3 regions of the Vibrio sp. A2-1 genome follow, and region 2 is predicted to be linked to each of the others. Evidence: riboswitches for the same ligand, from Rfam matches in the RefSeq annotation. Region 2 holds a riboswitch; each other region holds the start of a gene.
What was found. A riboswitch is a leader RNA that binds a small molecule or an ion and turns the genes downstream of it on or off. The one in region 2 is predicted to bind thiamine pyrophosphate.
Positions count from the first base shown of each region.

Region 1 (10,000 bases), on a different contig from region 2:
AAGATTGTGTTCTTGGAACAACATCGCCAATGGACGTTGGTGCGCTTCTTTACCAATAAGCGATTGTCCTGCCACTGATATCTCACCCGATGTAGGCTCTATGAATCCCGCAACTAGCGCCAACAACGTTGATTTACCAGCGCCACTCGGCCCCATCAACGCGACAATGTCGCCCTGCTCAGCTTGGAAATCAAAGCGAAACAACTCTCGGTGATAGTGGTAGTCCACCTCTTTCATCACTAACATCATCGGTTCCTTAACTCTTTAGCATTAGGGTTTGAGCTTCGAGTAAATAAAAATTCTATTAAGCTAAAACTGCCCACACTCAGCAGCAGTAAACTCACAGAAACCACCGCGGCGGCTTCCATTTGATAGCTGCCTAACAATTGGAATAGATACAAAGGCAGCGTTCTAAAATCTTGGCTACCAAACAAGGCAATGGCACTCAAGTCCCCCATCGCCAGCATAAAGCTAATAGAAAAGGCTTGCGCCATTGGTTTACGTAGTGCGCGCCACTCCACCAGCCTAAAACGTGTGAAACCTGTCATTCCCAAGCTTGCACACACGTATTGATACTGTTGAGATAAATGCAACATAGGTTGGGCTAAGGTTTTGATCACATAAGGCAGTGCCATTAAGCTATTTACTGCAATCACAATAAAGAAAGCTAAGCTAAATACATCGGTAAATGAACGCAGTAATAAGAAGAGTCCCGTACTGATCACTAACCCTGGTGTCACTAAGATAATGGTACCAATCAGCTCGATTTTATCGGCTCTAAAGTTCTTGTTCTGCAAACGCCATGCACGACTGGTCAGCAGTATCGCAATACCAATACCGACGGCAATAACACTTGCTAAGGACGCAACTTTAACTGAGGTCATTAGCGCAGCCCAAAACGGTTCGCTGCTGAGCACAGTTAGTGCTTGTGAGTTAATACCACTGACGATAACCATGGCTAATGGCGGCAATACCAGCATTGAGACTACTATGATCCAAAAGCTATCCCAAGCTTTTGACCACCAGCAGTCCTTAACCAAATATTTCTCTTCCGACAACTGACTGGCCGTCACTGAAATAGGTTTCGACAGGCGCTGAATACTCACCGCGAGCACTCCACACAGCAGCATTTGCCATATCGCGAGCAAGGCACCAACCTGTAAGTCAAAGTCGAATTTAATCGCTTGATAAATAGCGAGTTCGATAGTGGTCGATTTCGGACCTCCACCTAGCGCCATCACGGTAGCAAAGCTAGTAAAGCACAACATGAAGACTAAGCCACATACATGAGGCAGTTGTTGTCTCAATCGCGGCCATTCGACCCATTTAAATTTATTCCAATGACTCATACCCAAATGAGCACACAGCTTGTGCTGCTCGGCAGGCACGGTATCTAAAGCTTGTAAAAGTAAACGGCTGGCATAGGGCAGATTAAAAAAGACATGTGCGAGCAAAATGCCATTCAATCCATAGATGGAGAATGGTAATTCAATATCGAAGTTCGCCAGAAATTTAGCTAACCAACCACTGTTGCCATAAATTGCAAGCAAACCAAACACACCGACTAACACAGGCAAAACCAAGGTCGACGCGAACAGCCTTAACAACAGAGCTCGCCCAAAAAATTGCCTGCGACACAAAGCATGAGCAATAGGTATAGCAAAGCCAACACTCAGCACAGTTGAGAGTGTCGCTTGATAAAAACTGAATTTCGTTACGTGCCAATAGTAAGGATCGGACCATACTTGGCTGATATCAAGAGAAGGGGCATTGCTAAGCAATGCCCCAACTGCTGAAACCACAAAGGCGGTAATGAGTATCGCAACCCAGATCCCGACCTTAGGTGTTTTCTTTATCATAAATTGATTTTTTACCGTAAGTGGTTCACTCAGTTAATATCGAACGAACCTTTAAATACAGAAAGTTAGAAAGCTGAGCTTTAGGAAACTCATCTTTAGAAAGTTAAGCTAGAAAGCTAATCCTTTAAAAAGTAAGTGCACTCTGCCATTCACGAATCCATGGCTTACGCTTAGCAGCGATTTCTTCAGGCGTAAAACTCAGAGCTTTCTGCGGTACTGTTAACTGCTCGAACCCTTTGGGTAGCTCGATACCCGTCACTGGGTACATCCAGTTGCCAGTTGGCATCGCCGATTGGAATTCATCACTTAAGATAAACGCCATAAACTCATCGGCCAGTTTTTCATTTTTGCTGCCTTTAACTTTCGCAGCCACTTCCACTTGAGTGTAATGACCTTCTTCAAAGCTTGCAGCTGCATACTTAGAATCACTTTCTGCAATGATGTGGTAAGCAGGGGATGTTGTGTAAGACAAGACTAAGTCCGACTCCCCCTTTAAGAACATAGAGTAAGCTTCAGACCAACCTTTAGTAACCGTAACCGTCTTCTGAGCAAGTTTCTTCCAAGCTGCCGTCGCTTCATCACCGTATACCGACTTCATCCATAGCATCATGCCTTGACCCGGCGTTGATGTACGTGGGTCTTGGTAGATAACCTTAAGGTCGTCACGCTGCTCAACCAGTTCTTTCAAGCTCTTAGGTGGGTTTGCTAGTTTCTCTTTGTTATAGATAAACGCAAAGTAACCAAAATCATAAGGAACAAAGGTGCTGTCGTCCCAGCCGTTAGGAAGTGTCACTGAAGACGTATCAACATTGTGCTCAGCCAATAAGCCCGTCGCTTTCGCTTCAGCCATCAGATTGTTATCTAGGCCTAACACGATATCAGCTTTGCTGTTACCACCTTCAAGACGCAAGCGGTTCAGAATAGATACGCCATCTTCTAGCGCGACAAAGTTCACATCACAGCCACACTTTTCTTCAAATGCTTTTTCAACGGCAGGACGAGGTCCCCAATCCGCAGCAAAAGAGTCATAGGTATAAACCGTTAGGGTATTGTCTGCAGCAAAGGCAGAAAAAGAGATGGCTGTAGTAACAGCAAGAGTTGTTAATGTAAATTTCACTGGACGCTCTCCATGGTCTGAGCGGCACAGGTTTGAGGGAGGAGAACGGTAGAGGTTGTTCCTAACTCAATTCCTACGCCAGCATTATCTGGTTCAGGTTTACGGGTCCCAAGCACTTGCTTGATCTCAGCTCGCATTCATTATTTGAATGGTTCGCTCCCCGATGAGTGTTCAGAATTGTAATTCGAATTTTAACAATAAGCTATCAAGTTTGGATCAATTACGTTGATCGTAACCCCAACGTGGTACTAAACCTTGCTCGATGCCAAGATGATCCAAAATGCGCGCCACCATAAAATCGACCAGATCTTCAATCGACTTAGGTTGATGATAAAAACCCGGAGCGGCAGGCATGATCGTCACGCCCATAGTCGATAGCTTATGCATGTTCTCTAAGTGCAGCGTCGAGAATGGCGTCTCACGAACCACCAACAACAGTTGGCCTCGTTCTTTCATGACCACATCTGCAGCACGCTCAATCAGATTATCCGATAAGCCATGAGCAATTGAAGCCAAGCTTCCCGCTGAACATGGACAAACGACCATCTGCTTCGGCGCTGCAGAGCCAGAGGCAACCGGTGAGAACCAATCATCTTTGCCACACACCACCAGCTTTTCGGGGTCACACCCAAGGTGTTTAACCAAAGCTTGTTTCGCTGCATCTGGTCCAGCAGATAACTTAAGTTCATGCTCGGTCGCCAACACCACTCGCGCAGCCGACGATATCAGTAAATAGACCTGATAATCCGCCGCCAAAAGGCATTCAAGTAAACGCAGGCCATAAGGCGCACCTGATGCGCCAGTGAAAGCGAGGGTTATAGCTTTATCGTGTTTTGTCATGTTCTCAATTACTTCAAAATATAAGGTCGTGGATGCCGTTAGCCTTTGAGTGCCAACGCATCCAACAGTTTCTGGTGAATACCACCAAAGCCACCATTGCTCATTACCAAGATTTGGTCGCCCGCTTGTGCCTCTGAGACAATTCTAGCAACGAATGTATCCATGTCATCACTAACATGTGCGGGTTGATGGCACGCATCGGCAGCATCTTGTACAGACCAATCAATGTTATCTGGTTGGAATAAGTAGGTAGAATCCGCCTGTTTGAGCGAATCAGCCAAGGTTTCTTTATGCACACCACGCTTCATGGTGGCAGAACGAGGCTCTAAAACGGCAATGATTTTTTTCGTATCGACCTTATTACGTAAGCCACCCAGAGTAAGTTCAATCGCTGTAGGATGATGAGCAAAATCGTCATAGACAGAAACACCTGCTACCTCACCTTTGAACTCTAAGCGACGCTTGGTATTAATGAACGCCGCCAGTGATTCACATCCTAAGTCGGGTGTCACACCAACATGTCTTGCCGCCGCAATCGCCATCAAGGCATTACTTACGTTATGATCGCCAACCAAATCCCAGTCTACGGTTCCAACACATTCGTCTTGGAAATAGACCTCAAATTTGGAGCCATCTTTAACCAGTTTCTTGGCATCCCAATCGCCAAGTTCGCCGCTCGATTCAGTCTCACTCCAACACCCACGAGAAAGAACATCTTCAATAGCCGCATCTTGCTTCGGTGAAAAAATACGACCATTACTTGGCACAGTGCGAACCAAATGATGAAACTGTCGCTTGATCGCTTCAAGATCATCAAAGATATCCGCATGATCGAACTCAAGATTATTCATGACCAAGGTTCTTGGGTGGTAATGAACGAACTTAGATCGTTTATCGAAAAAAGCACTATCGTATTCGTCGGCTTCAACCACGAAGAACATGCTTTCACCAAGGCGAGCAGAGATACCAAAGTTACCCAACACACCACCAACTAAGAAGCCCGGTGCATAGCCACAGTCTTCCAAGATCCAAGCCAACATGCTTGATGTAGTAGTCTTGCCATGCGTTCCCGAGACCGCAAGAACCCAACGGTCATGCAGTAGAAATTCTTGCAACCATTGCGGGCCTGATGTGTATCTAAGGTTATTATCCAATACATACTCAACACACGGGTTACCACGGCTCATGGCATTACCGATAACCACGAGATCAGGCCTTGGCTCTAATTGACTAGGGTCGAACCCTTCAATAATTTCAATCCCTTGCGATTCCAACAAAGTGCTCATTGGAGGGTAAACATTCGCGTCACTACCCGTAACCTTGTGACCTAATTGACGAGCCAATACCGCGGCACCACCCATGAAGGTGCCACAAATTCCTAAGATGTGAATATGCATATATTGCTTCCAAACGCTTGGCTAAATGAGCCATGTCTAAATCAAACTACTTGCACTCATTATCATTAAATGGCGATTAAAAGCGAGCAGCAATGCAAAACAAATTTAGTCGACATAGTAAGTGAGATCTGTGTCGCTTAGTTCATTACCATTAAAAAGATCTAACCTTTAGAATTTAGGTAAGCGTCTAGATGAATAAAGCCCACTCAAGAGGCCTAATCTACAGTGCTCAAATCCCCCCTAATATTGAGAGAAGTTTAAGGAAATAACATGTCTGAGATGCGCACCCTTGGTGAGTTCATTGTTGCAAAACAAAATGATTTCCCCCATGCAAGTGGTGATCTATCATCCCTTTTGTCATCAATTCGTCTTGCTGCAAAAATTGTTAACCGTGAAATCAACAAAGCAGGTCTTGTCGACATTACTGGCGCTGTTGGTACAGACAACGTTCAAGGTGAAGAGCAACAAAAGCTAGACCTTTACGCGAACGACAAATTTAAAGCGGCTCTAGAAGCTCGTGACCAAGTTTGTGGCGTTGCAAGTGAAGAAGAAGACGAAGCTGTTGCCTTCAATAAAGAGCTCAACAAAAACGCAAAATACGTTGTTCTGATGGATCCACTTGATGGTTCTTCAAACATCGATGTGAATGTATCGGTTGGTACGATTTTCTCTATCTACCGCCGAGTGTCACCGATTGGTACCCCACCAACACAAGAAGATTTCCTACAACCTGGACACAAACAAGTCGCAGCTGGTTACGTAATTTACGGTTCTTCAACCATGCTTGTTTACACAACAGGTGCTGGCGTAAATGGTTTCACCTACGACCCATCACTGGGTACCTTCTGTCTATCTCATGAAAACATGATGATCCCTGATGAAGGTAAGATCTACTCGATCAACGAAGGTAACTACTTCCGCTTCCCTACCGGTGTTAAAAAGTACATCAAGTACTGCCAAGAAGATGAGCCGAGTGATAACCGCCCTTACACCTCTCGTTACATCGGTTCTCTAGTATCAGATTTCCACCGTAACCTGCTGAAAGGCGGCATCTACTTATACCCAAGCACACAAAGCCACCCTCAAGGTAAACTGCGTTTGCTTTACGAGTGCAACCCAATTGCTTTCCTTATGGAACAAGCGGGTGGTATCGCATCAGACGGTGTTCAACGTATCATGGACATCAAACCAACTGAGTTACACCAACGTGTACCTTTCTTTGTTGGCTCAACAGACATGGTTCGCAAAGTAGAAGAGTTTCTTGAGCTTAACCGAGACTAATTCTCTCGCTTATTTCTCAAAATAACGTCACTAAAAAAGCCAGCATTTATATGCTGGCTTTTTAGTGCTCACTGTCCCGTCCTGAAATGTGTTTACACATTGAGGACTAATGATGACCATTCCAAATAAACACTACGTTAAGCGCACTCAGCGTGATTACACACTAGGCTTTAAATTACAGGTTGTAGACGCTATCGAAAAAGGCGACATGACCTATAAACAAGCCCAATCAATTTACGGCATACAAGGTCGTTCGACCGTTCTTACTTGGTTAAGAAAGCATGGGAAATTGGATTGGACAAACAATCCAAGGAAGAGCGCGATGCCTAAATTACCGAGAGCGAATGAAACGCCTGTCCAAAAAATAAAACGACTAGAACAAGAGCTTGAAGATGAACGCCTCAGATGCCTTCTTCTCAATAGGGTTGTTGATATTCTTGATGCTGAGCACGGGATGTCGCTAAGAAAAAAGTATATAGCGAAGGAGCAAGAAGCCTTCAAAAAGAGAAGAAAGTAAGCTTAAGTAAAGCTTGCTCATTGCTCAATATATCTCGTCAGTGTGTCTATAAGAGAGAAAAGCGTGAGACCACTCGTCAGGCTGAGCTTGCTCCTGTGAAAGGAATGGTGCTTGAACTAAGGCGGTTTATGCCTCGGTTGGGAGCTCGTAAGCTCTATTTCTTACTGAAGCCTAAGTTGATAGCTAAGGGAATAAAACTTGGCCGTGATGCTTTGTTTAATTACCTCAGGGAAGAGCGCCTACTAGTTAAGCCGAAACGAAGTTATACCAAAACAACGAACAGCAGGCACTGGATGAAAAAACATCCGAACTTGCTAAAAGAAGTCGTTCCGTCAAAACCAGAAGAAGTTCTGGTGAGCGACATTACTTATGTTCAGTCAAATGAGGGCGTTCACTACTTGTCATTGGTTACCGATGCCTTCAGCCGTAAAATCATGGGGTATGAAGTCAGCAATGAAATGAAAGCGAGCGATGTTGTGAAGGCTTTAGATATGACGGTAAAAACTCGATGTTATTGTCATGCGACAATCCATCACTCAGATAGAGGGCTTCAGTATTGCTCAAACCTCTATCAAGAGAAACTTAAAAAGTATGGCATAACACCATCAATGACAGATGGTTATGACTGTTACCAAAACGCTTTAGCTGAGCGGGTCAATGGTATCCTCAAGCAAGAGTTCTTGCTTACTCAATGCAAAGATCTTCGCGAGTTGAAAACACTTGTTGAAGAGTCGATTTATACGTACAACGAAATGAGGCCACATCTCAGCCTAGGTATGAATACGCCAAATAAGATGCATGAAAAAAGCCAGCAACTTGCGTTACTGGCTTACTAAAATCGTCAACGTATTTTAGGACGAGACACACTAAGTGATTGTTTACCGGATTATCGAACCTGATACTTCGATTCAGCCCCCCGTTCAAAGTTGAAACGGAACCATTTATCAACGTCATCGCAAATCCCAAGGTAAGTCTCACCTCGACGCCCTAACGCTCTTGGGTTTTGAGAACAATACTGAGTTTTTCCGACTTCATAACCTTGCCCATAAGCGGCATACAAATCGGCATCAATTGATGGTGAAGACGCAGCTTCAGCCAAGCTTGCTTCAGTCTGCTTCGTTTTGCCTTTCATCGCCATTTCTTCGCCAAAGCTCTGCCAATCAGTAGCATTCGATGATGTTGGTGGTGGAATTTGCGCACAACCGAATAACATTACTGATAGCACCAATAATAGATATTTCATGATTTCCTCCTGATGGAAAAAAGACTAGCCTGTACATTGAGACTGTTAGCTATTACGTCAGAATGCTTTCATTAGTTCACTCACTAGAGCGGGTTATTCCGCTTACACCAGTCACCCGAAAGTATTTCTTGATTAGCTGTTAGATCAAGCTGATACAAATATACCCATGCTAATCCAAATATAGTCTCTATTTGCTCGCGACGATACTCAACAGGAACATCTTCTAGCCGATCGAGCGACTCCAAAATTTCGTCGTTAATGATATAGACCTCGCCAGCGACACTTTTCTTTCCGAAAATCATCGCCGGATACGCAACTAAATCAAAAAGTGCGTATTCCTCAGGTGTGTCAAACCTTCCTAAACACTCACACGGTTTTAAATAGTGGTGGTTCGATTGGTCTTTTCTCAATGTTCCATAAACAAAAACGAGGTGCTGCATGCTCACTCCCTAGCATTCGTCATCCGCTAATCAATCACCGCTTAAAGTGTTACTCGAATTCAAACTGATAGAGAAGATCCACAGCACTGTCTAGACCCGATACAGCCTCAACGTAGAGATCCTGCATCAATCGATAACGAACGGTAAACTCGCCTAACGAGTTAAAGATACCCACACCATACTTCACCTGTAAACCAGGCAGAATGTAGCCACTTACCGTTACTTGTGAGTCATCCCCAGAGCCTGCTGTATCCAGTTGTAAATCTTGTACACCAAAGGCTTCACCGATTTCGCCAACAACCTTACCACTCTTCGCCAAACTCAAACCGATCAAGGTTGTTGTCATCGAACCGCTCGACTCGCCATCAATATCTTGGCCACGCAAAATATAAGACAGCGCATTGGCTTGCGGCATCGCTGGATCAGAGTAAATCTCGATGGTCGGCTCAGTCGCTGGGCCCGTCACTCGAATGCCGGCGGTCACATCGTCCTGAGTATTGTCAGGATTACGAATCGCGTTGATGGCTACATATGGCTGATCCGGTGGACCATTCATTAGAATTTTACCCTCTTCGATCAAGAGGTCTTGCCCGAATGATTGGTAAGTACCATCGACGATATTCACTTCACCAGTGATGAATGGGCCTTGGTCTTTTTGAGCTACATTGAGCTTACCAACCAAGTCGCCTTCAAGACCGAAGGCAGACAATTTAAAGTCATCACCAATGGAGATATTAATATTGGTCATCACATTGAATGGGATCGTATCTTCACTTTCAGGCTCAAGATCTTTGTTCAATATAACCTGATCGGAAGACACACCAACCGCTGACGGTGGTAAGTCTTCTACCACAATTCGTCCCCATGGTAGTGCTATGTCACCCGTAATTTTTGCCAGCTCGGGCGTGACATCAATAGTCATATCAGGTACGACCTTAACCTTGACCATCGGCGGGATATCAACCATCAACTCATCGGCAAAAACTCTAACGTTAGAGTGCCATGCTTTAAGATCTTGCCAATCCCCGGTTCCCTCAATATCAAGATGACCGTCAGGCGTTTCTACATTCGCATCCAGTTTTGCACTATAACCATCAAAATCGAGGTCGATGCGGCCATCTTTCACATCAACAGGCGTAACGTCGCCTTTGACTTGAATACCATCAACCGAGAACTGACCAAAAACTTGAGGGTGCATCAAAGATCCTTTAACTTGAAGATCACTCTCAAGGTCGGCTTTCAATAGGCTGTACTCACCTAGGATTGGTTGCAAGAAATCGAGGTGGAACGTAGTCAGCTTAATTGC
Region 1 is NZ_JAKKCO010000013.1:39,325-49,324, forward strand. It holds gene thiQ (thiamine ABC transporter ATP-binding protein) at 1-246, opposite strand, end outside; gene thiP (thiamine/thiamine pyrophosphate ABC transporter permease ThiP) at 246-1,859, opposite strand; gene thiB (thiamine ABC transporter substrate binding subunit) at 1,984-2,976, opposite strand; TPP riboswitch at 3,030-3,149, opposite strand; gene L3V33_RS22170 (flavin prenyltransferase UbiX) at 3,193-3,816, opposite strand; gene mpl (UDP-N-acetylmuramate:L-alanyl-gamma-D-glutamyl-meso-diaminopimelate ligase) at 3,855-5,213, opposite strand; gene fbp (class 1 fructose-bisphosphatase) at 5,484-6,494, shown strand; one part of gene L3V33_RS22185 (IS3 family transposase) at 6,604-6,967, shown strand; one part of gene L3V33_RS22185 (IS3 family transposase) at 6,967-7,847, shown strand; gene L3V33_RS22190 (DUF2799 domain-containing protein) at 7,898-8,254, opposite strand; gene L3V33_RS22195 (gamma-glutamylcyclotransferase) at 8,338-8,694, opposite strand; gene L3V33_RS22200 (translocation/assembly module TamB domain-containing protein) at 8,744-10,000, opposite strand, start outside.
Region 1: linked by a shared signal. The riboswitch ahead of thiB (thiamine ABC transporter substrate binding subunit) and the one ahead of thiD (bifunctional hydroxymethylpyrimidine kinase/phosphomethylpyrimidine kinase) in region 2 are both predicted to bind thiamine pyrophosphate.

Region 2 (10,000 bases):
CAAATAATGCAGAAAACACGGCTGGGCGAGAGTGCCGTTTGCCAGCGTTTTAACAAAAGCGTGCTCGGTGTAGTCTTGCCAATCTTGCTGACAGGCTTGGATTAAGTCTTGGTATTTCATGAGATTCCTTAGTCAAAAGTCGGTACGTAATCAGCGGCTTTTGGTAGTGATTTGATAATGCCTTTGTCGAACATGAATTGTGCGTAATCGTCGTAACGCTTTAGGTCAACAGCAGAAGGGCGAAGTGCAAAACGAGTCAGTGTGTCGTTCCATGCGCGTTGGTTAAGCTCGTTATTCAACGTATCTGGTGAATACGCCACAAACTCACTCCATGACTCTTGTGGGTGGTTCACAATGTAAGTGGTTGCTTGCTCAAGTGCTTTGTTGAACGCTTTGATTGCTTCGTCGTCGTGTTTCTTTGCGTTCGCCACAAAGATCAGCTCGTCGTAAGCGGGTACGCCGTGCTCTTCTGGGAAGAATGCTTTCGCTTTAAAGCCTTCAAGTGCTAACTGGTTAGTTTCGAAGTTACGTAAGCCACCCCAGATTGCGTCTACCTTCCCTGATGCCAATGAAGATGAAAGTGCCCAGCCGACATTGATGGTTTGCACGTCTGTAAACGCAACATTTTCTTGAGCTAGCATGGTGCCGATGGTCGCTTCTTCGTTACCCGCAATCGCAATACCGATCTTTTTGCCTTTCAGATCCGCTAGTGAATCGTTCTTGCCATTATCCAAAACCATCAACGTATTCAGTGGCGTTGCGATAAGAGTAGATGCACGAACGAGAGGCAAACCTGCCGCTACATCCATGGTTAAACTTGGTTGGTAAGTTACCGCTAAATCGACCTTACCTGCCGCAACCAATTTTGCTGGCGTGCTTGGGTCAGCTGGTTCTTGGATTTCAACCTCTAAGCCTTGGTCAGCAAAGTAGCCACGCTCTTGAGCAATCACAATTGGGCCGTGGTTCGGGTTCACAAACCAATCCAACATCAATGTCAGTTTCTTTTGTTCAGAATCCGCCAATGCATGACCTGAAACCAATGAAGCAAGCAGTGCCACTGCACCTATCAATTTTGTATTTTTCACAGTTAACCTTTCCTTTTGAATATTATTATTGTGTTTGTCGATCTAATTTTTAACGAGGTTTGTTTAGATAAATAGCCTTGAGCGAAGCTTTATTAAACAAAGAGTTATTGAGCTAACCATCACTGGTTCTCCCAAGGGATAGCTTTTTTGAGTAATTTGTCTGTGACAAAATAGAGCGATATCGAAAGCACCGCCAAGATGAATAAGGCCGCAAACATCTCATCGATGATCATGCGCGCGTTGGCCTGTAGCATTAAATAACCTAACCCTTCACTCGAACCCACCCACTCGCCAACAACCGCGCCAATTGGAGCAATCACCACAGCCACACGAATGCCAGACGCCAGTGTTGGCAGCGCCGCAGGCAGTTGGATATGGCGGAGCAGTTGCCATTTCGATGCCCCCATGGTCTTGGCAAGATCGAGGTAGCCTGTCGGAGTATTTCGCAGGCCGTCGTAGCAACAGGTCGTTACAGGGAAGAAGATTATGATTGCAGCCATCACGACTTTTGAAGCGATGCCATAGCCAAGCCACAGCATCAGTACTGGCGCGATCGCAAATACAGGAATCGCTTGGCTGGCAATCAAGATAGGCAACAACCAGCGTTTCAATGGTTCAAACATCAACATCTGCAGGGCGAAAAACAGCCCCATGGATAAACCGAGTAACAGCCCAAGTAAGATCTCCTGCGCAGTCACCCAAGTGTGTTTGAGTAGCACATCGTAACGTTCAATTAGCTTGATGAAGACTTCTGCGGGAGCTGGCAGAATGAAGCTTGGCATCTCGAAGATAACCACCACCAGTTGCCATAAACCGAGAATCACGGCGCTGCTGATAAGCAAACGCATAACGGGATTCATCTGACGAGGAGGTGTAGTGGCAGTCTGTACGTTAGCTGAACGAGCCACAACTTCGCTTCGTGTTAGATCATTCATAATCACGCTCCAACTGATCTAAGATCGCTTGTTGTAGCTCAGCACATTCACCATCTAGCACTCGTGGTGTCGCCGTGTTAGGCACAGACAAAGACTGAGCATTCGCAGGTGTGCCTTGCAACACATACAAGTTGTCCGCCAAACGCACCGCTTCTTGTGGATCATGGGTGATCAACACAACGGTTTTACCTTTTAGCAGTTCACACGCTAAACTTTGCAGTTTGTGTCTTGTTACCGCATCCAGCGCAGAGAACGGTTCGTCCATCAGCACCACTGGCTTGTCTTGCATTAAGGTTCGAGCCAAAGCAACACGCTGACGCATGCCACCAGACAATTGATCCGGCAGAGTAGACGCGTGATCAGCCAAACCAACCGCAGCTAACAACTCTAGTGCTTGATTGGTTTGCAGTGCTTTATCAGAAGCTGAATTTTGAAAACGATGACTTAGGCAAACATTGTCGATAACCGACAACCATGGCAGTAACAAGTCTTGCTGTGCCATGTATGCGATGCGATCCGTTAGAGGCAATTCATCAGACGTTGCCAAAGTGCCCTGCCACTCCACCTTATCGTCCAGTAAGCCTGCCAGATAACGCAATACCGTGGTTTTTCCGCAGCCACTTCGACCTAGCAATACCGTCCACTTACCTGCGTTTAAGCTAAGCGACAACCCAGATAAGGTCGCGTGCTCACTGTCGTTATAACGCAAGGAGGCATTGCTGAGTTGAACACCAACTGTATTAACGGACATTACCGTGTCCAGCAAAGAAGTGATTTACAGGCCCATGACCTTGGCCAACTTGCAGCTCATCAGCGTGAGCAATCGCGCGAGAAATGTATTGTTTGCCTAGGTCGACAGCCTCTGAAAGCGTGTTGCCTTGCGCTAAGAAAGAAGCAATCGCAGAAGAGAGCGTACAACCCGTGCCGTGGGTATTTTTAGTAGGAAAACGCTTCGCACTAATCAAAGCAGAGGTGGTTGGCAGAATCAGTAAGTCGTTACTGTTCTCATCCTTCTCTAAGTGGCCGCCTTTGAGAAGAACGGCTTTCGCGCCCAGTGCGCGTAAGTCTTCAATCATGCCCTGCATTTCAGCTTCGCTTTCAGGTACCGGCTTGCCTGTTAGCGCCGCTCCTTCTGGCAAGTTAGGAGTAATGATGTCTGCCAGCGGAATCAGCTCTTGTTTTAGCGTGGTGATAGCCGAGTTTTCTAACAGCAGATCACCACTGGTCGCGACCATCACAGGGTCAATCACTAAGTGTTTAGGTTGGTACTGCTTAATTTTGTCTGCAACGACTTTGATGATTTGCGAATCGGCCAACATGCCGACTTTTACTGCCACGATATTGAGATCAGTAAACACTGCATCTAACTGACTAGCTACATGGTCGAGTGGAATAGGGAAAATGGCTGACACGCCTTGAGTGTTCTGAGATGTGATAGCGGTAATTACCGAACAAGCAAAACTACCGGTAGCAGACATGGCTTTAATATCAGCTTGGATCCCTGCACCGCCGCCGCTGTCTGAGCCTGCGATCGTCAATACAATCGGAGTGTTCGTTCGAATCGAACCATCAGCAGAGTGCTGTGAAACTGAGGCTTTGGGCGTTAAATCTTTTGAAATAGAACTGTGTGTCATTGTCGCTCCTACTATCTTACAAGACGTAGGAGAACGAACACTGATCGAAGGAGAAGTCGCATTAGGCTCATGAAAATTTTCATGGGTGCAGACGTAGATCGAGTGCTTATAGTTCCCTACGCCAGTGTTAACTGAATCAGGTTCAACGGGTCTCGATTAACGATCTCAGCAAACACCAAATAAGGTATATGCCCCCCGACTATTGATAGCGATAGTAACAGCACTCTCACAACTGAGATACTGATTTTATTCAATTATAAGAATTACTCATGAATAAATTTCAATTAGGCTCAACAAAACAAATACTTATAACGTTCCTTTAGATGGCTTCGACTGTATCAACAAGCACAGCACAATCAGAAACATACCTAACCAACCTATAAAAGGAATCAGCTCACCGACAACGCAGACGGCAAGCACCGCTGCGACTACTGGTTCAAACAGAGTCAGCAGATTGGCGCTACTCGCGGTCACATGGCGTAAACCAAAACTGAACGCGATATAGCCCAAGCATTGTGGAATTAACGTCAGATAACTGATGACCAATACGTTAATCTGCGAGGAAAACAGGTTATCACCAGTAAACCAGAGCGTTGGCAGCAACAGCATCGCACCCAGGCCAAAAATACTGCCCATCGCCGCTTGTGACTTAATCCCTTTGTCGATCAGTGCTTTGGTCGCCCAAGAATAAATGGCGTAACACAACCCAGCGAGCAAACCTAAAGCAATACCGAACAGCTTGAGATCATCACCGGATTCATTCGTCGATGAAGATTCTGAAAACACCAACAACCCAATACCCACCACACCAATCGCAAAGCTAGTGAGCCAACGTTTGTTGATATTATTCTTTTTGCTAATCAGACACTCTAATAGTGCCGAAAAGAAAGGGGCGGTCGCAATCGAAACCACTGTACCAATCGCCACACCTGATAATTTCATTGAAGAATAGAAAGCTAAGGGATAGACCGCCAAAGCCAAAGCACTCACTGCCAACAACTTCTTGTTCTGCAAAAGCTTGTCGAAAGCGAATAGGATTTTTCGATACGCCAATCCCGCTTGCATTAGGCCACCGATGCCCATAGAGAAAGCACCAATCGCTAATGGGCTTAGATCAGGTGCAAAACTTGCGGCGGTGCCTGTCGTGCCCCATAAAATTGAAGCAAACAAGATGGCCAAAGTGCCCGTTTGGAATTCGTTAACGCGATTGATGGCAAGATTCATTTCTATTACCCAATTTTCATTTCTGAAATAGATAATAGTGAAGATTGATATAAGTTAGTTTGCCGAAAGGACGCTATTGTTGTTTCTAAAGACTGTCTTTCATTGAGCCTAGAAACGCCCTTGGAGACATCCCAAAGTGCTGAGAGAAGCGGCGACTGAAAGCAGAAACATCACTATATCCCACATTTTCAGCGATCAATTGAACAGGTAAATCTGTGTGGGTTAACAAGGCTTGAGCTTTCTCCATACGATATCGAGTGATGTATTTAAGCGCACTGATACCCAGGCATTCTTTGAAGCGTTTTTTGAATTGAGTGGGACTCAAACAGGCCGTTTCTGCAAGTTGAGATATAGAGAGAGGTTGGGCGTAATTATCCGCGATCAGCCTTTGTACCGCACGAATACGAGGGTCGATGCTCTTGCTGACTTGTTGTTGCTCTAACAGCAATGAAAACACATCCAAAACTGATGATTCAATACCACTATCGACCTGATATTCCAGCTGCTTCTCAACAAACAGCAAGAAGCTCATCAAAGGTGGCGTTATCGTGAAAACCGAGAGCTCATGTTCTAACAAGTGCTGCGGCAACTCTGCCATATCTGCGACAATAAACCGCGCTGCTTCATCCGCCTTAAACGCATGCGCGGTGGTTACCGGAATTACGACACATTCGCCCACGGCCACTTTGCCGACATACCCCACCATCTCGATATTGATACTGCCTTGGATCGGCAATACCAGTTGATGATGATCATCATGAGCATGGGTATTAAATTGCTTGGTGTAAGATCGAATACTTAAGCTAGATTTCATGAGCAACGCCGGAGTACATTTCGCTAAGTTAGAGTAAGAGATACAACGTTACATTATCACTTCCCTAGAGTCACACTCAATGCGCATCAAATTCATGCTAATTAGGTGACATGATCAAAAACGGCCTCCAAATAAGAGGCCGTATTTATTCGAATGCTAAATCACGTCAAAGATTTAAAACGATACTTGGTTATCCTGACCAACCACTACCTGAACACTATTTTGAACATCATAGATTTCAAAACCATCAGCAACCGGATCAGCATTGTCTTCATCACTGTCGTGTTGCGCAGTACAGGTATAACCTAATGAGTAAGTACCTGGGTCGATGAAACCAAGGGAAAACTCATAGTTAGTCTGTGCTTCATTCATTGCCACTGAAGCTGAAGTAATCGGTTTTTTCTCCGCTGTACCACCAATTGGTGCCATGTCAGCTTTAGCGATGTCACCTTCATACAAATAAACCGATTGAACGAAGGTATTATCATTTGTAGGGTTACAAGCTTCAAAAGTTGTTGTCGCTACAGTACCTTCAATGTTTCCTGTTTCAACCGTATTGATAAGGCTTACAGACGTTCTTTGAATGGTGTAATCAGGGAGAGTTGAACTGTTCTTTAGGCCACGTCGAAGATCGAACTCAACAACAAAATCGTTACTTTGTTGGTTCACATCGAATGAGTTGTTGAAGTACAGCACGCCAGCGTTATCTTCTTTACCCACACCTTGCGGGCACGCGCCTTCACCTTTCACCGTTAACTCACGATTCGTATCATCATTTTCTACCACGTAAGATGGATCTGTTGGGTGATCGCCATCATTCGCAAACACACACAACTTATAGCTACCTACTGGAACTACCTCATTTTCAATCAAAGGAAGCGCCTCGCTGCCTTGGTAATCCAATAAATTAACACTTAACGGAATAGGATCTGCGCCATCAGATAATGGATCGCCATTTTCATCAACGTAGTCGCCGTTTTCGTCCGTTTTATACACATCATAAATCAGTGGCGAACCTCCCCCTTGAGGAAGTAAAGCCACTTTGCTGAATGTCACCGTCACATCTTTAACATCATCGACGGGCGCATCACTCACACTCAAGGTAATGGGTGTCGTACTGCTTGATGCTCCTGAGTCTCCGCCACAACCAACAAGCCCTGCCAACACAAGGCTCGCTAAAGCCGTTTCCTTTAAATATTTCATAACTCATTTCCTATAAAATCACTGCTCAATAAAGGGCTTATTCGAGTGCCCTCTTATTCTTTTTCTTGTTGTGACCCATAAATAAACAGCGCTATTGTTTGATGTTTATATCCCTACTATTCAAGGCATTCCTCATCCAAAAAACACTGTTCATCAAGGTGCACATATCAAGTCGCACATAGGTTAATTAAGTCTAGTAAGTAAATTGTCAGTAGCAACGCATATTTGGCAAAGGTGCTGTCAATTGTGTTGAAATAGTCGTTGAGTAGAAAATGGGAGGCAGGGATTGAAAGCAACTTGATCAAAGTGAATAATCGCCACTAAGATCAAAAAAGGCCGTTAAGACAGCCTCTTGCTGAACTTAAACGACCTTTTCATTGAATGTGAATAAGCTAAGACGATATCAGCTCATTCAACTCACTTATTTTTGAAGTTGCTCTTTAGCCGCTTCAACCTTAGAAAAATCTAGGCCAAGCTCTTCAACTGCTTCTTTGATTAGCGCAGGGTTTTGCATTACCTGACCCATCAGCATTTGAAGCTTATCTTGTGGTAAACCAAGTTGGCTGATTGTCGCCATTGCTGCAAGAGGGTTCTCGGTCAACGTCTTGAATATCTCGCTGATCTGCTCGTCGCTAATATTGTTCTCTTTCAACATTGCTAAAATCGGGTTCATTTTTTTGCCTTTGAAACACTAAATTAAGTAGGAGCACAGCATACCATCTAGCTGTGCTCGATTGTACTAGCAAGTGAAGCTTTGGTTTAACACGAACTGTGCTTTTCCCAAACGCAAATAATGCTTGGGCTTAGCGAGACTCTAATGGGTAAGAGCGGTAGCTCCACATACCATACGTTCTCAGTGCGTCACGGTAGATGCCTAGAAGCTCACCACTGCTCGCTTTCTTAAGATCTTCTAGCGGCTTATCTGGGTAAGAAACCGTATCGAAGGTAATGCCCTGAGGGCCAGTTTGCCAGCTAGCAATTTCAAACAGAGTTTGACCACGACGAACATGGCTTGCCGAGCTAATAATGGTCGCGTGCTTAATATCATGACGAGCAAGCGCATAGCTACTGAATAAGGCATTGCCTACCGTGCTGGTCGCGTAGTTCTCTTCAATGATGCGGTCTTTGCTTACCCCTTTTGAGATAAGCCAATCCGCCATTAACTTGCCTTCTGTCTTATGGTTCTTTGGCACGCCGCCGGTTAAGACGATCATCGCGTCTGGGTTAGCTTTAGCCATCGCCAATGTTGTCTCAAGGCGCTCAATCAAGATTTCATGCATAGAACCATCAGGGTTAAGCGCGTAACCTAGAGTAACGATAGCGCCATGATCATCAAGTAAGCCTTTGTCCGCAGACTCTTTAAGCGGTGTTTCTAACACACGGTCAACCGTAGCAAAAATACGCTTGATGTCTTCTGCTTTGCCTTTATTCAAGCTTTCCAGTTTTTCCATGTGCTTATTGGATTCACTTTCATTGCCTTCAAATCGTTGCCAAACCGCAAGATACGCGTGCAAGTCGACATCGTCTGGTGCAACCGTCAGTGCTTGTTCAAATAACTCAATAGCGCGCTCTGCGTTCTTGTTGTAGATCTGAGCGTTCGCTGCCGAGATCAACAAGTCAGTACGGTAAGGTTCTAGCTGGTACGCTTCTAACAGTCGGTTAGTCACAATTTCCATGTTGCTTGGCATTTTAGCCGTGAAGCCCGCGTGAGAAATTCTTGCCGGAGACTTAAACGCCTGCAACGCATCAAGAAGTAGTTGGTCGACAACTTGTCGCTTAGTCACCAACTGCGCATAATCCGCTGAAGCTTGTACTGCGCCATCGTTAGCAGCAAAAGAATAAGGTGTTGCGCCAAAAGCAAGCATGCCACCAAGAGCGAGGGCGATAATGTTCTTTTTCATGGAAAGATCCTGTGTCGTTAAGTGTTCACATCAGATTTGCTCCCCAATGTAAGCCCCCAAGATTAAAAAACCGTGAACCAAACCTTACTCTCCAAGGTTAATATTTATTTGTTGCATAAGATGTGGCTGCAGATCACGATTTTATGCGCCAGAGTAGGCTCAAATATCCAGATAGCTTCGAGTTATGAGGAACTCCCTTGATTACTTTGGAATATTTAACTTCGCCCCCACACGCCTATTCCATCTAGATTCGTAAGTTTCGAAGCTCAACATCAAACTTAAATGTGCATTTTATGTTCATTATTTCAGCAACTTAAAACGCTATCTCTCTACAAGTCGACGCTCATTCACGTTTGCTCAACCAAGTTCAAAAAGCACAGAGTGTGATATCAAGTCAGTCAATTCACAGAAAATTCAAAAATCAATCATTGAACGATCGTTCAAGTGGTGCTTTAATAAATGACCAATACAAGGAGTTACCCCATGCTTAAGTTCTATTTTCACCAAACACCCAACCCAATGAAGATCGCTCTGTTTTTGGAAGAGACAGGCCTAGATTTTGAACTTGTTCCTGTTGATACCTTAAAAGGCGAGCAACACACACCAGAATATCGTTTGATTAACCCGAACGGTAAAACACCAGCCATTGAAGACGATGGGCAACGCGTGTTCGATTCGAACGCTATCCTTCTGTACCTATCAGAGAAGACGGGCAAACTAGGTGGGCAACCGGAAGACAGAGCCGAACTACTCTCTTGGATGATGTTTATCGCGAGTGGCCTTGGCCCATACTCCGGCCAATCGGTACACTTCCGTCATGCAGCGCCAGCAGGCCTAGACTACGCTGTGAACCGTTACCTACGTGAAGCACAACGTCACTATGAAGTGTTAGAAAAGCATATGGAAGGTCGTGAATTTATCGTCGGAAATGAGTACACCATTGTCGATGTCGCGGCATGGGGTTGGATTGATAAAGCACCTTTCGTGCTTGGTGAAGAAGGCCTAGAACCTTACCCGAATTTGAAGCGCTGGTTTAACGCAATCAACACTCGCCCTGCGGCACTGCGCGCTCGCGAGATTGGTAAAGGCATTGAATTTAAAACCGAACGTGATGAAGAAGCGAAACGAGCACTGTTTCCTTCAAATTACGCTAAGTAGTAAAAGTTTGGTATTTAATACTCACTTTAGTGATAATAATCACTGA
Region 2 is NZ_JAKKCO010000001.1:192,558-202,557, reverse strand. It holds gene tenA (thiaminase II) at 1-120, opposite strand, end outside; gene L3V33_RS00915 (ABC transporter substrate-binding protein) at 129-1,085, opposite strand; gene L3V33_RS00910 (ABC transporter permease) at 1,205-1,945, opposite strand; gene L3V33_RS00905 (ABC transporter ATP-binding protein) at 2,013-2,771, opposite strand; gene thiD (bifunctional hydroxymethylpyrimidine kinase/phosphomethylpyrimidine kinase) at 2,761-3,654, opposite strand; TPP riboswitch at 3,751-3,862, opposite strand; gene L3V33_RS00895 (EamA family transporter) at 3,961-4,878, opposite strand; gene L3V33_RS00890 (AraC family transcriptional regulator) at 4,964-5,692, opposite strand; gene L3V33_RS00885 (DUF4382 domain-containing protein) at 5,867-6,895, opposite strand; gene L3V33_RS00880 (DUF2999 family protein) at 7,317-7,568, opposite strand; gene L3V33_RS00875 (YdcF family protein) at 7,699-8,796, opposite strand; gene L3V33_RS00870 (glutathione S-transferase family protein) at 9,280-9,954, shown strand.

Region 3 (10,000 bases), on a different contig from region 2:
ACCGTTCAGGTTCGTAAGCAGGTACCAGCAGAGTTATTTGAGTATCGCCACCTTATTGAAGAACCGGCTTTAGATTGGATCATCAATTCATTGCCACAAGGCAGTAAGGTTGCATTCGACCCACGCATGCACACCGCTGCTTGGTTGAAAGGCGCACAAGCAAAACTAGCGGAGAAAGTTGAGCTAACAACGTTATCAGCAAACCCGATTGATGAGCTTTGGTCTGACCGTCCTGAGCCTGTTGTATCTGATGTGCGCCTAATGGCAACAAACGCCGTTGGTCAATCAAGCGAGAGTAAGCGCGCTGAGATTGCTGGCTTGTTAAAAGCAAAAGGTGCAGACGCCGCTATCCTTACCGAGCTAGACTCAATCTGTTGGTTGCTTAACATTCGTGGCTTGGACGTATCTCGCCTACCTGTTGTGTTATCCAACGCGATAATCCACGCCGATGAAAGTGTCGATTTCTTCCTAGACCCTGCTCGTACTCCAGCTGGCTTTGAAGCACACGTTGGTAATGGCATTCGAGTTTCTCACCCATCAGAGCTTGAAGCGCGCCTTCAATCTTTAGAAGGCAAAAATGTGTCTGTCGATTCAAGCACAAGCAATGCTTGGTATACGCTTGTTCTTCAAAACGCTGGCGCTCATATCATTGAAGCAGCAGACCCATGTCTAATGCCAAAAGCCGCTAAAAACGAAACTGAAATTGCCGGCATGAAAGCGTGTCACATTCGTGATGGCGTGGCGATGGCGAAATTCCTGTCTTGGATTGATGCAGAAGTCGCACAAGGTAACCTGCACAACGAAGCGGTATTGGCTGACAAAGTCCAGTCGTTCCGTGAGCAAGACCCAACGCTGATGGACCTAAGTTTCGACACTATTTCAGCTGCAGGCGGAAACGCAGCTATGTGTCACTACAACCATGAGAACCAACCTGAACCAGGTCAGTTAGAGATGAATACTCTGTATCTAGTCGATTCAGGCGGTCAGTACTTAGATGGTACAACCGACATCACTCGTACTATCGCGATTGGCCAACCAAGTGACGAAATGATTCAGCAATTCACTCTCGCACTGAAAGGTCATATCGGCATCGCACGAGCTCGTTTCCCACAAGGCACTCGTGGTTTCCAACTTGATATCCTAGCGCGTCAGCACTTATGGGCAGAAGGCTTCGATTACGACCATGGTACTGGCCACGGTGTTGGTCACTTCCTCAGTGTTCATGAAGGACCGCAAAGCATCTCTAAGAAGCTGATCGACGTGCCTCTTGTTGAAGGCATGGTGTTATCAAACGAACCGGGTTACTACCGTGCAGAAGAGTTCGGTATCCGTATCGAAAACCTAGAACTGGTTGTTGAACTTCCAACTCAAGGTGACTTCTCAGTACTAACGTTTGAGTCGCTAACACGTTGCCCTATCGATAAGCGCAACATCAATGTTGATTTGCTAACCCGACCTGAACTGGCATGGCTGAACGACTACCATCAGAAAGTTTGGAACGACGTTAGCCCATTAGTTGAAGGTGATACATTGGAATGGTTACGCCAATCAACCACTCCATTGGCTCACGCTTAACGCTTCACTAAGCTGTTAGCTGAACCAAAACGAACTTGCTAAGTTAAATAGAAAAACGGCTACCCAAAGGTAGCCGTTTTTATTTGCCAGTATCATTAAGATGTTTCACGTGGAACATAAACCAAACATTGATTAACCAGAATAGGCACTGTGCCAATCACGCCACACTGGGTCGAACCCTCGCTGTCGGATCATCGACTCAACATCGGCTGCACTTCTCTCATCGCTAATCTCAAACTGCTCGAGTTCTTCCTCACCGGAAGCATAACCACCAGGCTGGGTTTTAGAAGCCGCAGACATACTCGTGATCCCTAATGGCAGCACGTTATCGCGGAAGGTTGCCGACTCACGAGTAGATAGAGACAACTCGACCTCAGGATTCAAGAGTCGATATGCGCAGATAAGCTGAACCAACTGTTTATCGTTCATGACCGACTTAGGCTGTAAGCCTCCACTAAACTCCCCACCTTCACACGGGCGAAGACGTGGGAATGAAATCGAGTAACGTGTCTGCCAATAAGTACGCTCCAGGTAATCTAAATGAGCAGCAACAAAAAAGCAGTCGGTTCGCCAATCTTCCAAACCAATCAAGGCACCAATCCCTATCTTATCGATCCCCGCCTTTGCCAAGCGATCGGGGGTTTCAAGACGATATTCAAAGTCCATTTTATTACCGCGTAAGTGATGCTCAGCGTAGGTTCGTGGCTGGTAAGTCTCTTGGTAAACCATCACCGCATCTAAACCGAGCGTTTTAAGTTCTGCGTAATCTTGTTGGTCAAGCGGCTGCACTTCCATCGCAAGGTAGTTGAATTGCTTTTTGATATTCGGCAACACCTGTCGAAAGTAATTCATCCCGACCTTAGTTTCATGTTCACCGGTGACCAACAAAACGCTATCGAACTTCATCTTTTTGATAGCCGCACTTTCGGCATCAATTTCATCCAAAGTAAGCGTGCGGCGCTTGATACGGTTCTCCATTGAAAAACCACAATACGTGCACGCGTTAGCGCACAGGTTAGATAGGTATAAGGGAATATAAAGCGACATCGTATTGCCAAACCGCTTGCGAGTTAGCGCCAACGATTGTTGTGCCATCTGCTCTAGGTAAGGTTCTGCCGCCGGAGAGATCAGAGCCTTAAAGTCTTCTAAGTCACGTTTGGGTTTACTCAGAGCACGTTCAACATCCGCTGCCGTTTTACTGAAGATAGACATACCAATGTCATCCCAGTTGAGCTGTTTAAATCGATCAACAAACGTCATAGCAATACTACTCGTCTAGGAATGAAGTTAGCGGGCTCGAAGCAACCGCGTGAGATACTTTTCCTGCAAGTCCAGCAAGGTAAGCCGTTCGACCCGCTTCAACTGCCAGCTTAAAGGCAATCGCCATATCAACGGGTTGTTGGGAAGCCGCAATCGCCGTATTCACTAACACAGCGTCTGCGCCCATTTCCATTGCACGAGCAGCATGAGATGGCGCACCAATGCCCGCATCAACAATCACAGGGACATTCGCTTGGTCGATAATGATCTCTAAGAAGTCTGCAGACGCAATACCCTTATTTGAACCAATAGGTGCGCCCAACGGCATAACCGCAGCACAACCCACCTCTTCCAAGCGTTTACACAATACTGGGTCGGCGTGGCAATAAGGCAACACAACAAAGCCATCTTTGACCAGTTGCTCAGCGGCTTTAAGCGTTTCAATAGGGTCTGGCATCAAGTACTTTGGATCTGGGTGAATTTCCAGTTTGAGCCAATTTGTGCCTAGAGCTTCACGAGCCAAATGCGCAGCAAAGATGGCGTCTTTTGCATTCTTAGCACCAGAGGTATTCGGCAGTAAGTTCACGCCAGCATCCATGATCGGTTGTAGGATATCGTCTTGCTCAGAGCGAATATCAACTCTCTTCAGCGCCATGGTTGCCAGTTGAGAACCTGAAGCTTCGATAGCACTCGCCATCAAGTGCTTATTGGCAAACTTGCCAGTTCCAGTAAAGAGTCGAGATTGAAACGTTTTATCGGCGATAGTTAACATAGTTAGCCTCCTGCAATGGCTTGGAAAAGAGATATAGCGTCGCCTTCATTAACGACCGTTTGTTGCCACTGGCTACGCGGGACAACCGCATTATTGATTGCAAAGACACAACCTAGATCAGGTAGTGATAGAGCTTGGATAATGTCCGCTAGAGACGACGAGTGCGCTACCTGTTCTGGTTGCTCGTTTATCGAGATCGTTATATTGCTCATTGGATTTCTTCTTCTAAATGCTTAACTACCGACGCACTGCACACAGGACATTCACTATCTTGAGTAACCATAAGGTTTTGCCAATTCATCGCTTGGCCATCAAACAGTTTGAGCTGATGTGTTGCGACCTGAAACTCACCACGAGTTAAACGTTGAATAGCAGCCAAAGCTTGAAGGTTACCTATGGTGCCGACAACTGGGCCTATGATGCCGCTATCGCTGCAACGAGTCGTTTGTGGATGATGCCTGAACGGGAACAAACAGTGATAGCAACCTTTCTGACTCTGATAATCAAATACAATAAACTGGCCTTTCCAGCCGATTGCAGAACCAGAAATCAAAGGGGTCTTCGTGCTAAAACATGCTTGGTTAACCTGCTGGCGTGACTCGAAGTTGTCAGTACAATCCAACACTAAGTCAGCTAGCATCACTTCAAGTTCAAGCTGACTTTCACTCATTCGTTGATTGATAGTTCTTACTTGGCTGCGAGCATTGAGTTCACTCAATTGTTGCTTGAGAGCTTCAACCTTAGGAAAACCTAACTGACTTTCCCTGAACGCGACCTGTCGTTGCAGGTTCGATGAATCTACACAATCATCATCGACCAGCACGATCTTTCCAACACCAGAAGCTGCGAGGTAAAGAGCCGCAGCATTACCTAAGCCACCACAACCAATCAGCAGCACATGACTATTTAGTAGGTTACGTTGCCCTTGTTCACCCACTTCAGGTAACGCAATTTGTCGTTGATAACGAATAAATTCAAAGTCACTCAGCATAGCTAGGCTCCTGCATAACCTCTTCTTTGATAATTGGAGATTTAGGGGTCATCAGTTTTTCGAAAAATTCGATCACTTTTTGTGGGTCTTCCGCCAATGTAATCGCACGTACCACCGCTAAACTCGACACCCCACACTCCCACACCTGCCCAGCTGTCGATTGGTCAATACCGCCAATAGCAACCGTCGGATAACCGGTGAGTTGTTCTGTGTATGGGATAGTATCAATCAGCTGTTGATACAGAGATAAACGAACTAAACCTTGAGGCTTCGATGGCATCTGTTTAGTTGTTGTTGGGAAGATATGCCCCAGCGCAATATAGCTTGGGTTGATTTGAACAATGCGCAGCAACTCGTAATAACCATGAGTCGAGAGACCGATCTTTATACCCGCTTGGCTCAACTGTGAGAGGTTTGATTCTTCAATATCCTCTTGCCCTAAATGAACACCAAAAGCACCATGCTTGAGTGCAAGCTGCCAATAATCGTTGATAAAAACCTGAGCGTTATGCTCTCGACCAAGCTCGATTGATCGTTCGATTTGTTGTTCCAAGTCCGCTTGCTGCGGGTTTTTAATACGTAGTTGAACAGTGTTGATGCCAAGCTTGAGCAACCTTTCGATCCACTCAACATCATCAACCACTGGGTATAGCCCTAAGCTACCCTTACTCAATTCAGGGAACGAAAGTGATGTTCCCTGGTGAGCCCAACCAACACTAATATCCACTCGCTCATCTTCTAGCACTGGGATCGGAAAGTTTTGATAGTTTGCTGGCCATGTTCCACGTGAAACATTAAATGCTGCGCGAGCTAAAACCAATGCGTCTTCTAATGGGAATTCCAGCGCCAACAAAGTAAGTAACCAAGCAAAGTGGCCGCGATTATCTAACTCCTGATGAGCTGTAGTTTCACTCTTGATAGCACGATTGGCATCTAGGTGTGACCAGATATCCAGTACAACTGAATCATCTGATACACCGATATAAATGGTATTCGGAGTTTGTGTAAAGGCATCACAAACGTCAGTTAGCGCGACTGAATTACTGTAATCAACAACATGGTTCAATTCCGCTAGCTGACACTTCGCCAATGAATCAACATCATGAGCGAAGCCAATAGATAACGCCTGCTGAGAATCAACGATAGAGAAGTATTGAGTTGGGCTTACGCCCAACTCAACTGCACCGGTTGCCAAGCCTTGTCGCTTAGCAACCAATAGACAGTTCTGCACCTCTCCCGTTAACTCAATATTTTGAGATGGGATGAGTATTTTCACTGTCATTATTCCTCTAGTTGAGCTTCTTTTGCACCTACTGCAGGGTGGTAAAGTTCAGAGCCAGTATCACGAAACTCTTGTGATTTTTGACGCATCCCTTCTAGAGGGTTATCCAACATCTTAATCTCGATAGCCTGATCAGCCGCTACTTGTTCTGTATCTTTCGCATACTCTCGAACTTCCTGAGAGATCTTCATCGAGCAGAATTTTGGTCCACACATTGAGCAGAAGTGAGCAACCTTACCCGACTCCTGCGGTAAAGTTTCATCATGGAAAGAACGCGCGGTTTCCGGATCTAAAGCTAAATTAAATTGGTCTTCCCAACGGAATTCAAAACGTGCCTTTGATAACGCATTGTCGCGGATTTGTGCGCCCGGGTGCCCTTTCGCCAAGTCTGCAGCATGTGCTGCCAGCTTGTAAGTAATCAAGCCAGTCTTCACATCTTCTTTGTTTGGTAAGCCTAGGTGCTCTTTAGGGGTGACATAACAGAGCATCGCACAGCCGTACCAACCAATCATGGCGGCACCAATACCTGAGGTAATATGATCGTAACCAGGAGCAATATCTGTCGTCAGTGGACCTAAAGTATAGAAAGGAGCTTCATGGCAGTGCTCTAACTGCTCGTCCATATTCTCTTTGATTAGGTGCATTGGTACATGTCCAGGGCCTTCAATGATCACCTGAACGTCGTATTCCCAAGCCACTTTAGTCAACTCACCTAGAGTACGTAATTCCGAGAATTGAGCTTCATCATTGGCATCAGCAATCGAGCCCGGACGCAGACCGTCACCCAATGACAGAGCTACATCGTACTTCGCACAGATCTCACAGATCTCGCGGAAGTGAGTATAAAGGAAACTTTCTTGGTGATGAGCAAGACACCATTTCGCGATGATGGAGCCACCACGAGAGACAATACCAGTCACACGCTTAGCGGTCATTGGTACGTAACGAAGCAATAAGCCTGCGTGGATAGTGAAATAATCAACACCCTGCTCTGCTTGTTCAATCAAGGTATCACGCATTACTTCCCAGTTAAGGTCTTCCGCAACGCCATTCACTTTTTCAAGCGCCTGATACATAGGAACTGTACCAATCGGCACCGGACTGTTACGCAAGATCCATTCGCGAGTCTCGTGGATATTACGGCCAGTGGAAAGGTCCATCACGGTATCGCCACCCCAGCGAGTCGACCAAACTAGCTTCTCAACTTCTTCTTCAATCGAAGAGCTTACTGAAGAGTTACCTATATTGGCGTTCACCTTCACTAAGAAGTTTCGACCAATAATCATCGGTTCTGATTCTGGGTGGTTGATGTTTGAAGGGATAATAGCTCGACCTTCTGCAACTTCTTTGCGCACGAACTCAGGGGAAATTTCTTTCGGTAGGTTGGCACCGAAGTTATGGCCAGGGTGTTGATGATTAAGCTGCTCATCAGCAAACTTCTGACGGCCCATATTCTCACGTATTGCAATGTACTCCATCTCAGGAGTGATAATGCCTTGACGAGCATAATGCAGCTGGGTAACACACTGGTTACCTGTAGCACGACGAATTCTAGGTAGATTGCCGTAACGAAGGTCGTCTAGGGTTTCATCTTCTAAACGTTCTTTGGTGTAAACAGAGCTTACATCGTCTAACAGTTCCGTATCGCCACGCTCTTCAATCCATTGCTCTCGCAACTTAGGAAGACCGTTATACAGGTCTATTTCGTGTGTAGGGTCTGTATAAACACCGGAGGTATCGTAAACTTGAATAGGTACATTAGGTTCGAATACAGGCTCTTTTTTGCTGCCACCCACAAGGCTATCAGCGAGTGATATTTCTCGGACAGGGACTTGAATGTCCGCTCGAGATCCTTGGATGTAAGCTTTTTTTGAATTTGGATAAGGTTGTACGGATAAAGAATCAATGAAATTCTTCGCTTCCAGTCTTGCTTGTTTACGACTCGACATAGCATTTTTCCTTGGCTTTTAGCCATTATTTATAGGGATAAAAATGCTTGACGGATTTGATGCTACAAGAGGGATCACAACAAGAAAATACAGTTGCGATCTGGAGATAGATCTCTAGAAGGATTCTAGTTAGATATCTACTCTTGTTCCCTTCGCAGGTATTAGCCTGATCAGGTTCAACGGATCCCGAGTTAACGGTCTCAGCCATATGGCACTCCGACAAGTTCGATCGAGTATATAAAAACGGCTTGGATAAACCAAGCCGAGTTGTTAACAAATCGTAAGAAAGTTTTAAGACTTTATCAAAAGTTGGAAGCCGATCCATGCTGCTGAGATGCTGAGAACCACGTTGAGTAGCACATTGAGTCCCATCTTAAAGAAAGCACCCTGCTGCATAAGAAGCACGTTATCCATCGAAAATGTAGAAAATGTAGTCAATGCTCCAAGGAAACCAAGACCGATGATCTGCCTCCATGGTTCTGTCGCAACCATCTCATTCTCAAACGCTGCGATGAGCAAACCCATAATTAAAGAGCCAATTACGTTAACTGTCAGTGTACCGTAAGGGAAACCACGTCCTAGCATCACCACACATAACTCTGAAATCAAATAACGCGAACAAGCACCAAATGCGCCACCAATGGCAATAAAACCTAAAATAGATAACTGACCCATGAATCCTCCCAAACAATAGTCCCTATATTCTAGCTTTACCGTCGATAAAAGCGAGGGTAGAAACTAAGAATGCATGCGCAAATATTAAACGTTACAGGTGTCACTTAACTTCAATATATCCCATCAATCCTGTTTTCATGTGCTCAATTACATGACAGTGGTACATCCAGCGTCCTGGGTTGTCTGCAACAAATGCAGCTTTAGCTCGGCCATTTTTTCCAAGTAACACTGTATCGGTATGGAAAGGCTCTTCAATTTTTTTACCATCAAGTTCCAATACAGTAAATGTATGCCCATGAATATGAATCGGGTGATGATATTGAGTGACGTTCTTAAGATCGAATATGTAAGTCTTACCCAACTCTAAAGTCGCCAACGGTTCAGGAATATTGTCTTTACTCATTCCTTCCCATGCTCTTTTATTAGTAAGCCAAAACTTAGGCATGGACTTCCCATTTTTAGAAACTGGTGATACCGCACCTTCCCACTCGAACACAAAATCGATCTCTTCAGCATTAGCAAGATCTAGATTAGGTACCGGGTTAAGAGGTAACAATGGCAATAAACGCCCTTCAGTAAGGGGGGAATCTACTACCTCGAACTCGCATAAAGAGAAAGGAAAGCGGCCCTTCATTTGAAGAACATTAACTCGATCGCCTACTCTGGGCGCTATCAGTCCAATATCCACGCGCATCCCTGGGCCGATTTTATGTTGAGTCAGTTTATATGGCGTCTTTACAGGATTACCATCAATGGCAATCACCCATGCCTCAGCCCCTTCGACAGCAATAGGATAAGTGATCGTATTATCGACATTCGCAATACGCAGTCGAGTCGTTGCGTGCTGCTTTAATTGGTATACAGGTTCATGAACACCATTGACGCTACTCCACTCTCCTGGAGTACCCATACGAGCACTTAGTCGTGGAATCATTAAGTCTTTCCATTGACCCTGTTTATCGATGTGCCAATGCTTAAGCATCAGTGCATGCTCTTCATCAAACTGCACTGGAGTATTCTCTTCTACGATAATAATACCAACTAAGCCCATACCAAGCTGCTTGACACTATTCATATGTGGGTGATACCAAAATGTGCCAGCATCTGGCGGCGTAAACTCATAAATGAATGTTTCACCTGGCATGATCGGTGGCTGACTTAAGAAGGGAACACCGTCCATTTCGATAGGAATTCTTAAGCCATGCCAATGGATAGTCGTCGGCTCTGATAGCTTATTCGTAAAGCGGATCGTGACCTTTTCACCCTGTCGACATCGAATTGTCGGAGCAGGGATCTGTCCATTAAAGGCTAAAACATTGGTATTAAATCCCGTCACCAACTCAGCTGTTGAAGGTTCAGCAGTTAAGTCATAGACATACTTACCTTGCCCATCAAGAGACTGCTTCATAGAACAAGCAGGCAAAACAGTTAGTGCAGATATAGCGAGAGATGATTGAATAAACTTACGACGGGAAATATCCATATTTGTTGCCTTT
Region 3 is NZ_JAKKCO010000016.1:556-10,555, reverse strand. It holds gene L3V33_RS22910 (aminopeptidase P family protein) at 1-1,575, shown strand, start outside; gene thiH (2-iminoacetate synthase ThiH) at 1,708-2,835, opposite strand; gene L3V33_RS22900 (thiazole synthase) at 2,843-3,607, opposite strand; gene thiS (sulfur carrier protein ThiS) at 3,610-3,819, opposite strand; gene L3V33_RS22890 (HesA/MoeB/ThiF family protein) at 3,816-4,598, opposite strand; gene L3V33_RS22885 (thiamine phosphate synthase) at 4,588-5,880, opposite strand; gene thiC (phosphomethylpyrimidine synthase ThiC) at 5,880-7,829, opposite strand; TPP riboswitch at 7,960-8,058, opposite strand; gene crcB (fluoride efflux transporter CrcB) at 8,121-8,504, opposite strand; gene L3V33_RS22870 (multicopper oxidase family protein) at 8,605-9,987, opposite strand.
Region 3: linked by a shared signal. The riboswitch ahead of thiC (phosphomethylpyrimidine synthase ThiC) and the one ahead of thiD (bifunctional hydroxymethylpyrimidine kinase/phosphomethylpyrimidine kinase) in region 2 are both predicted to bind thiamine pyrophosphate.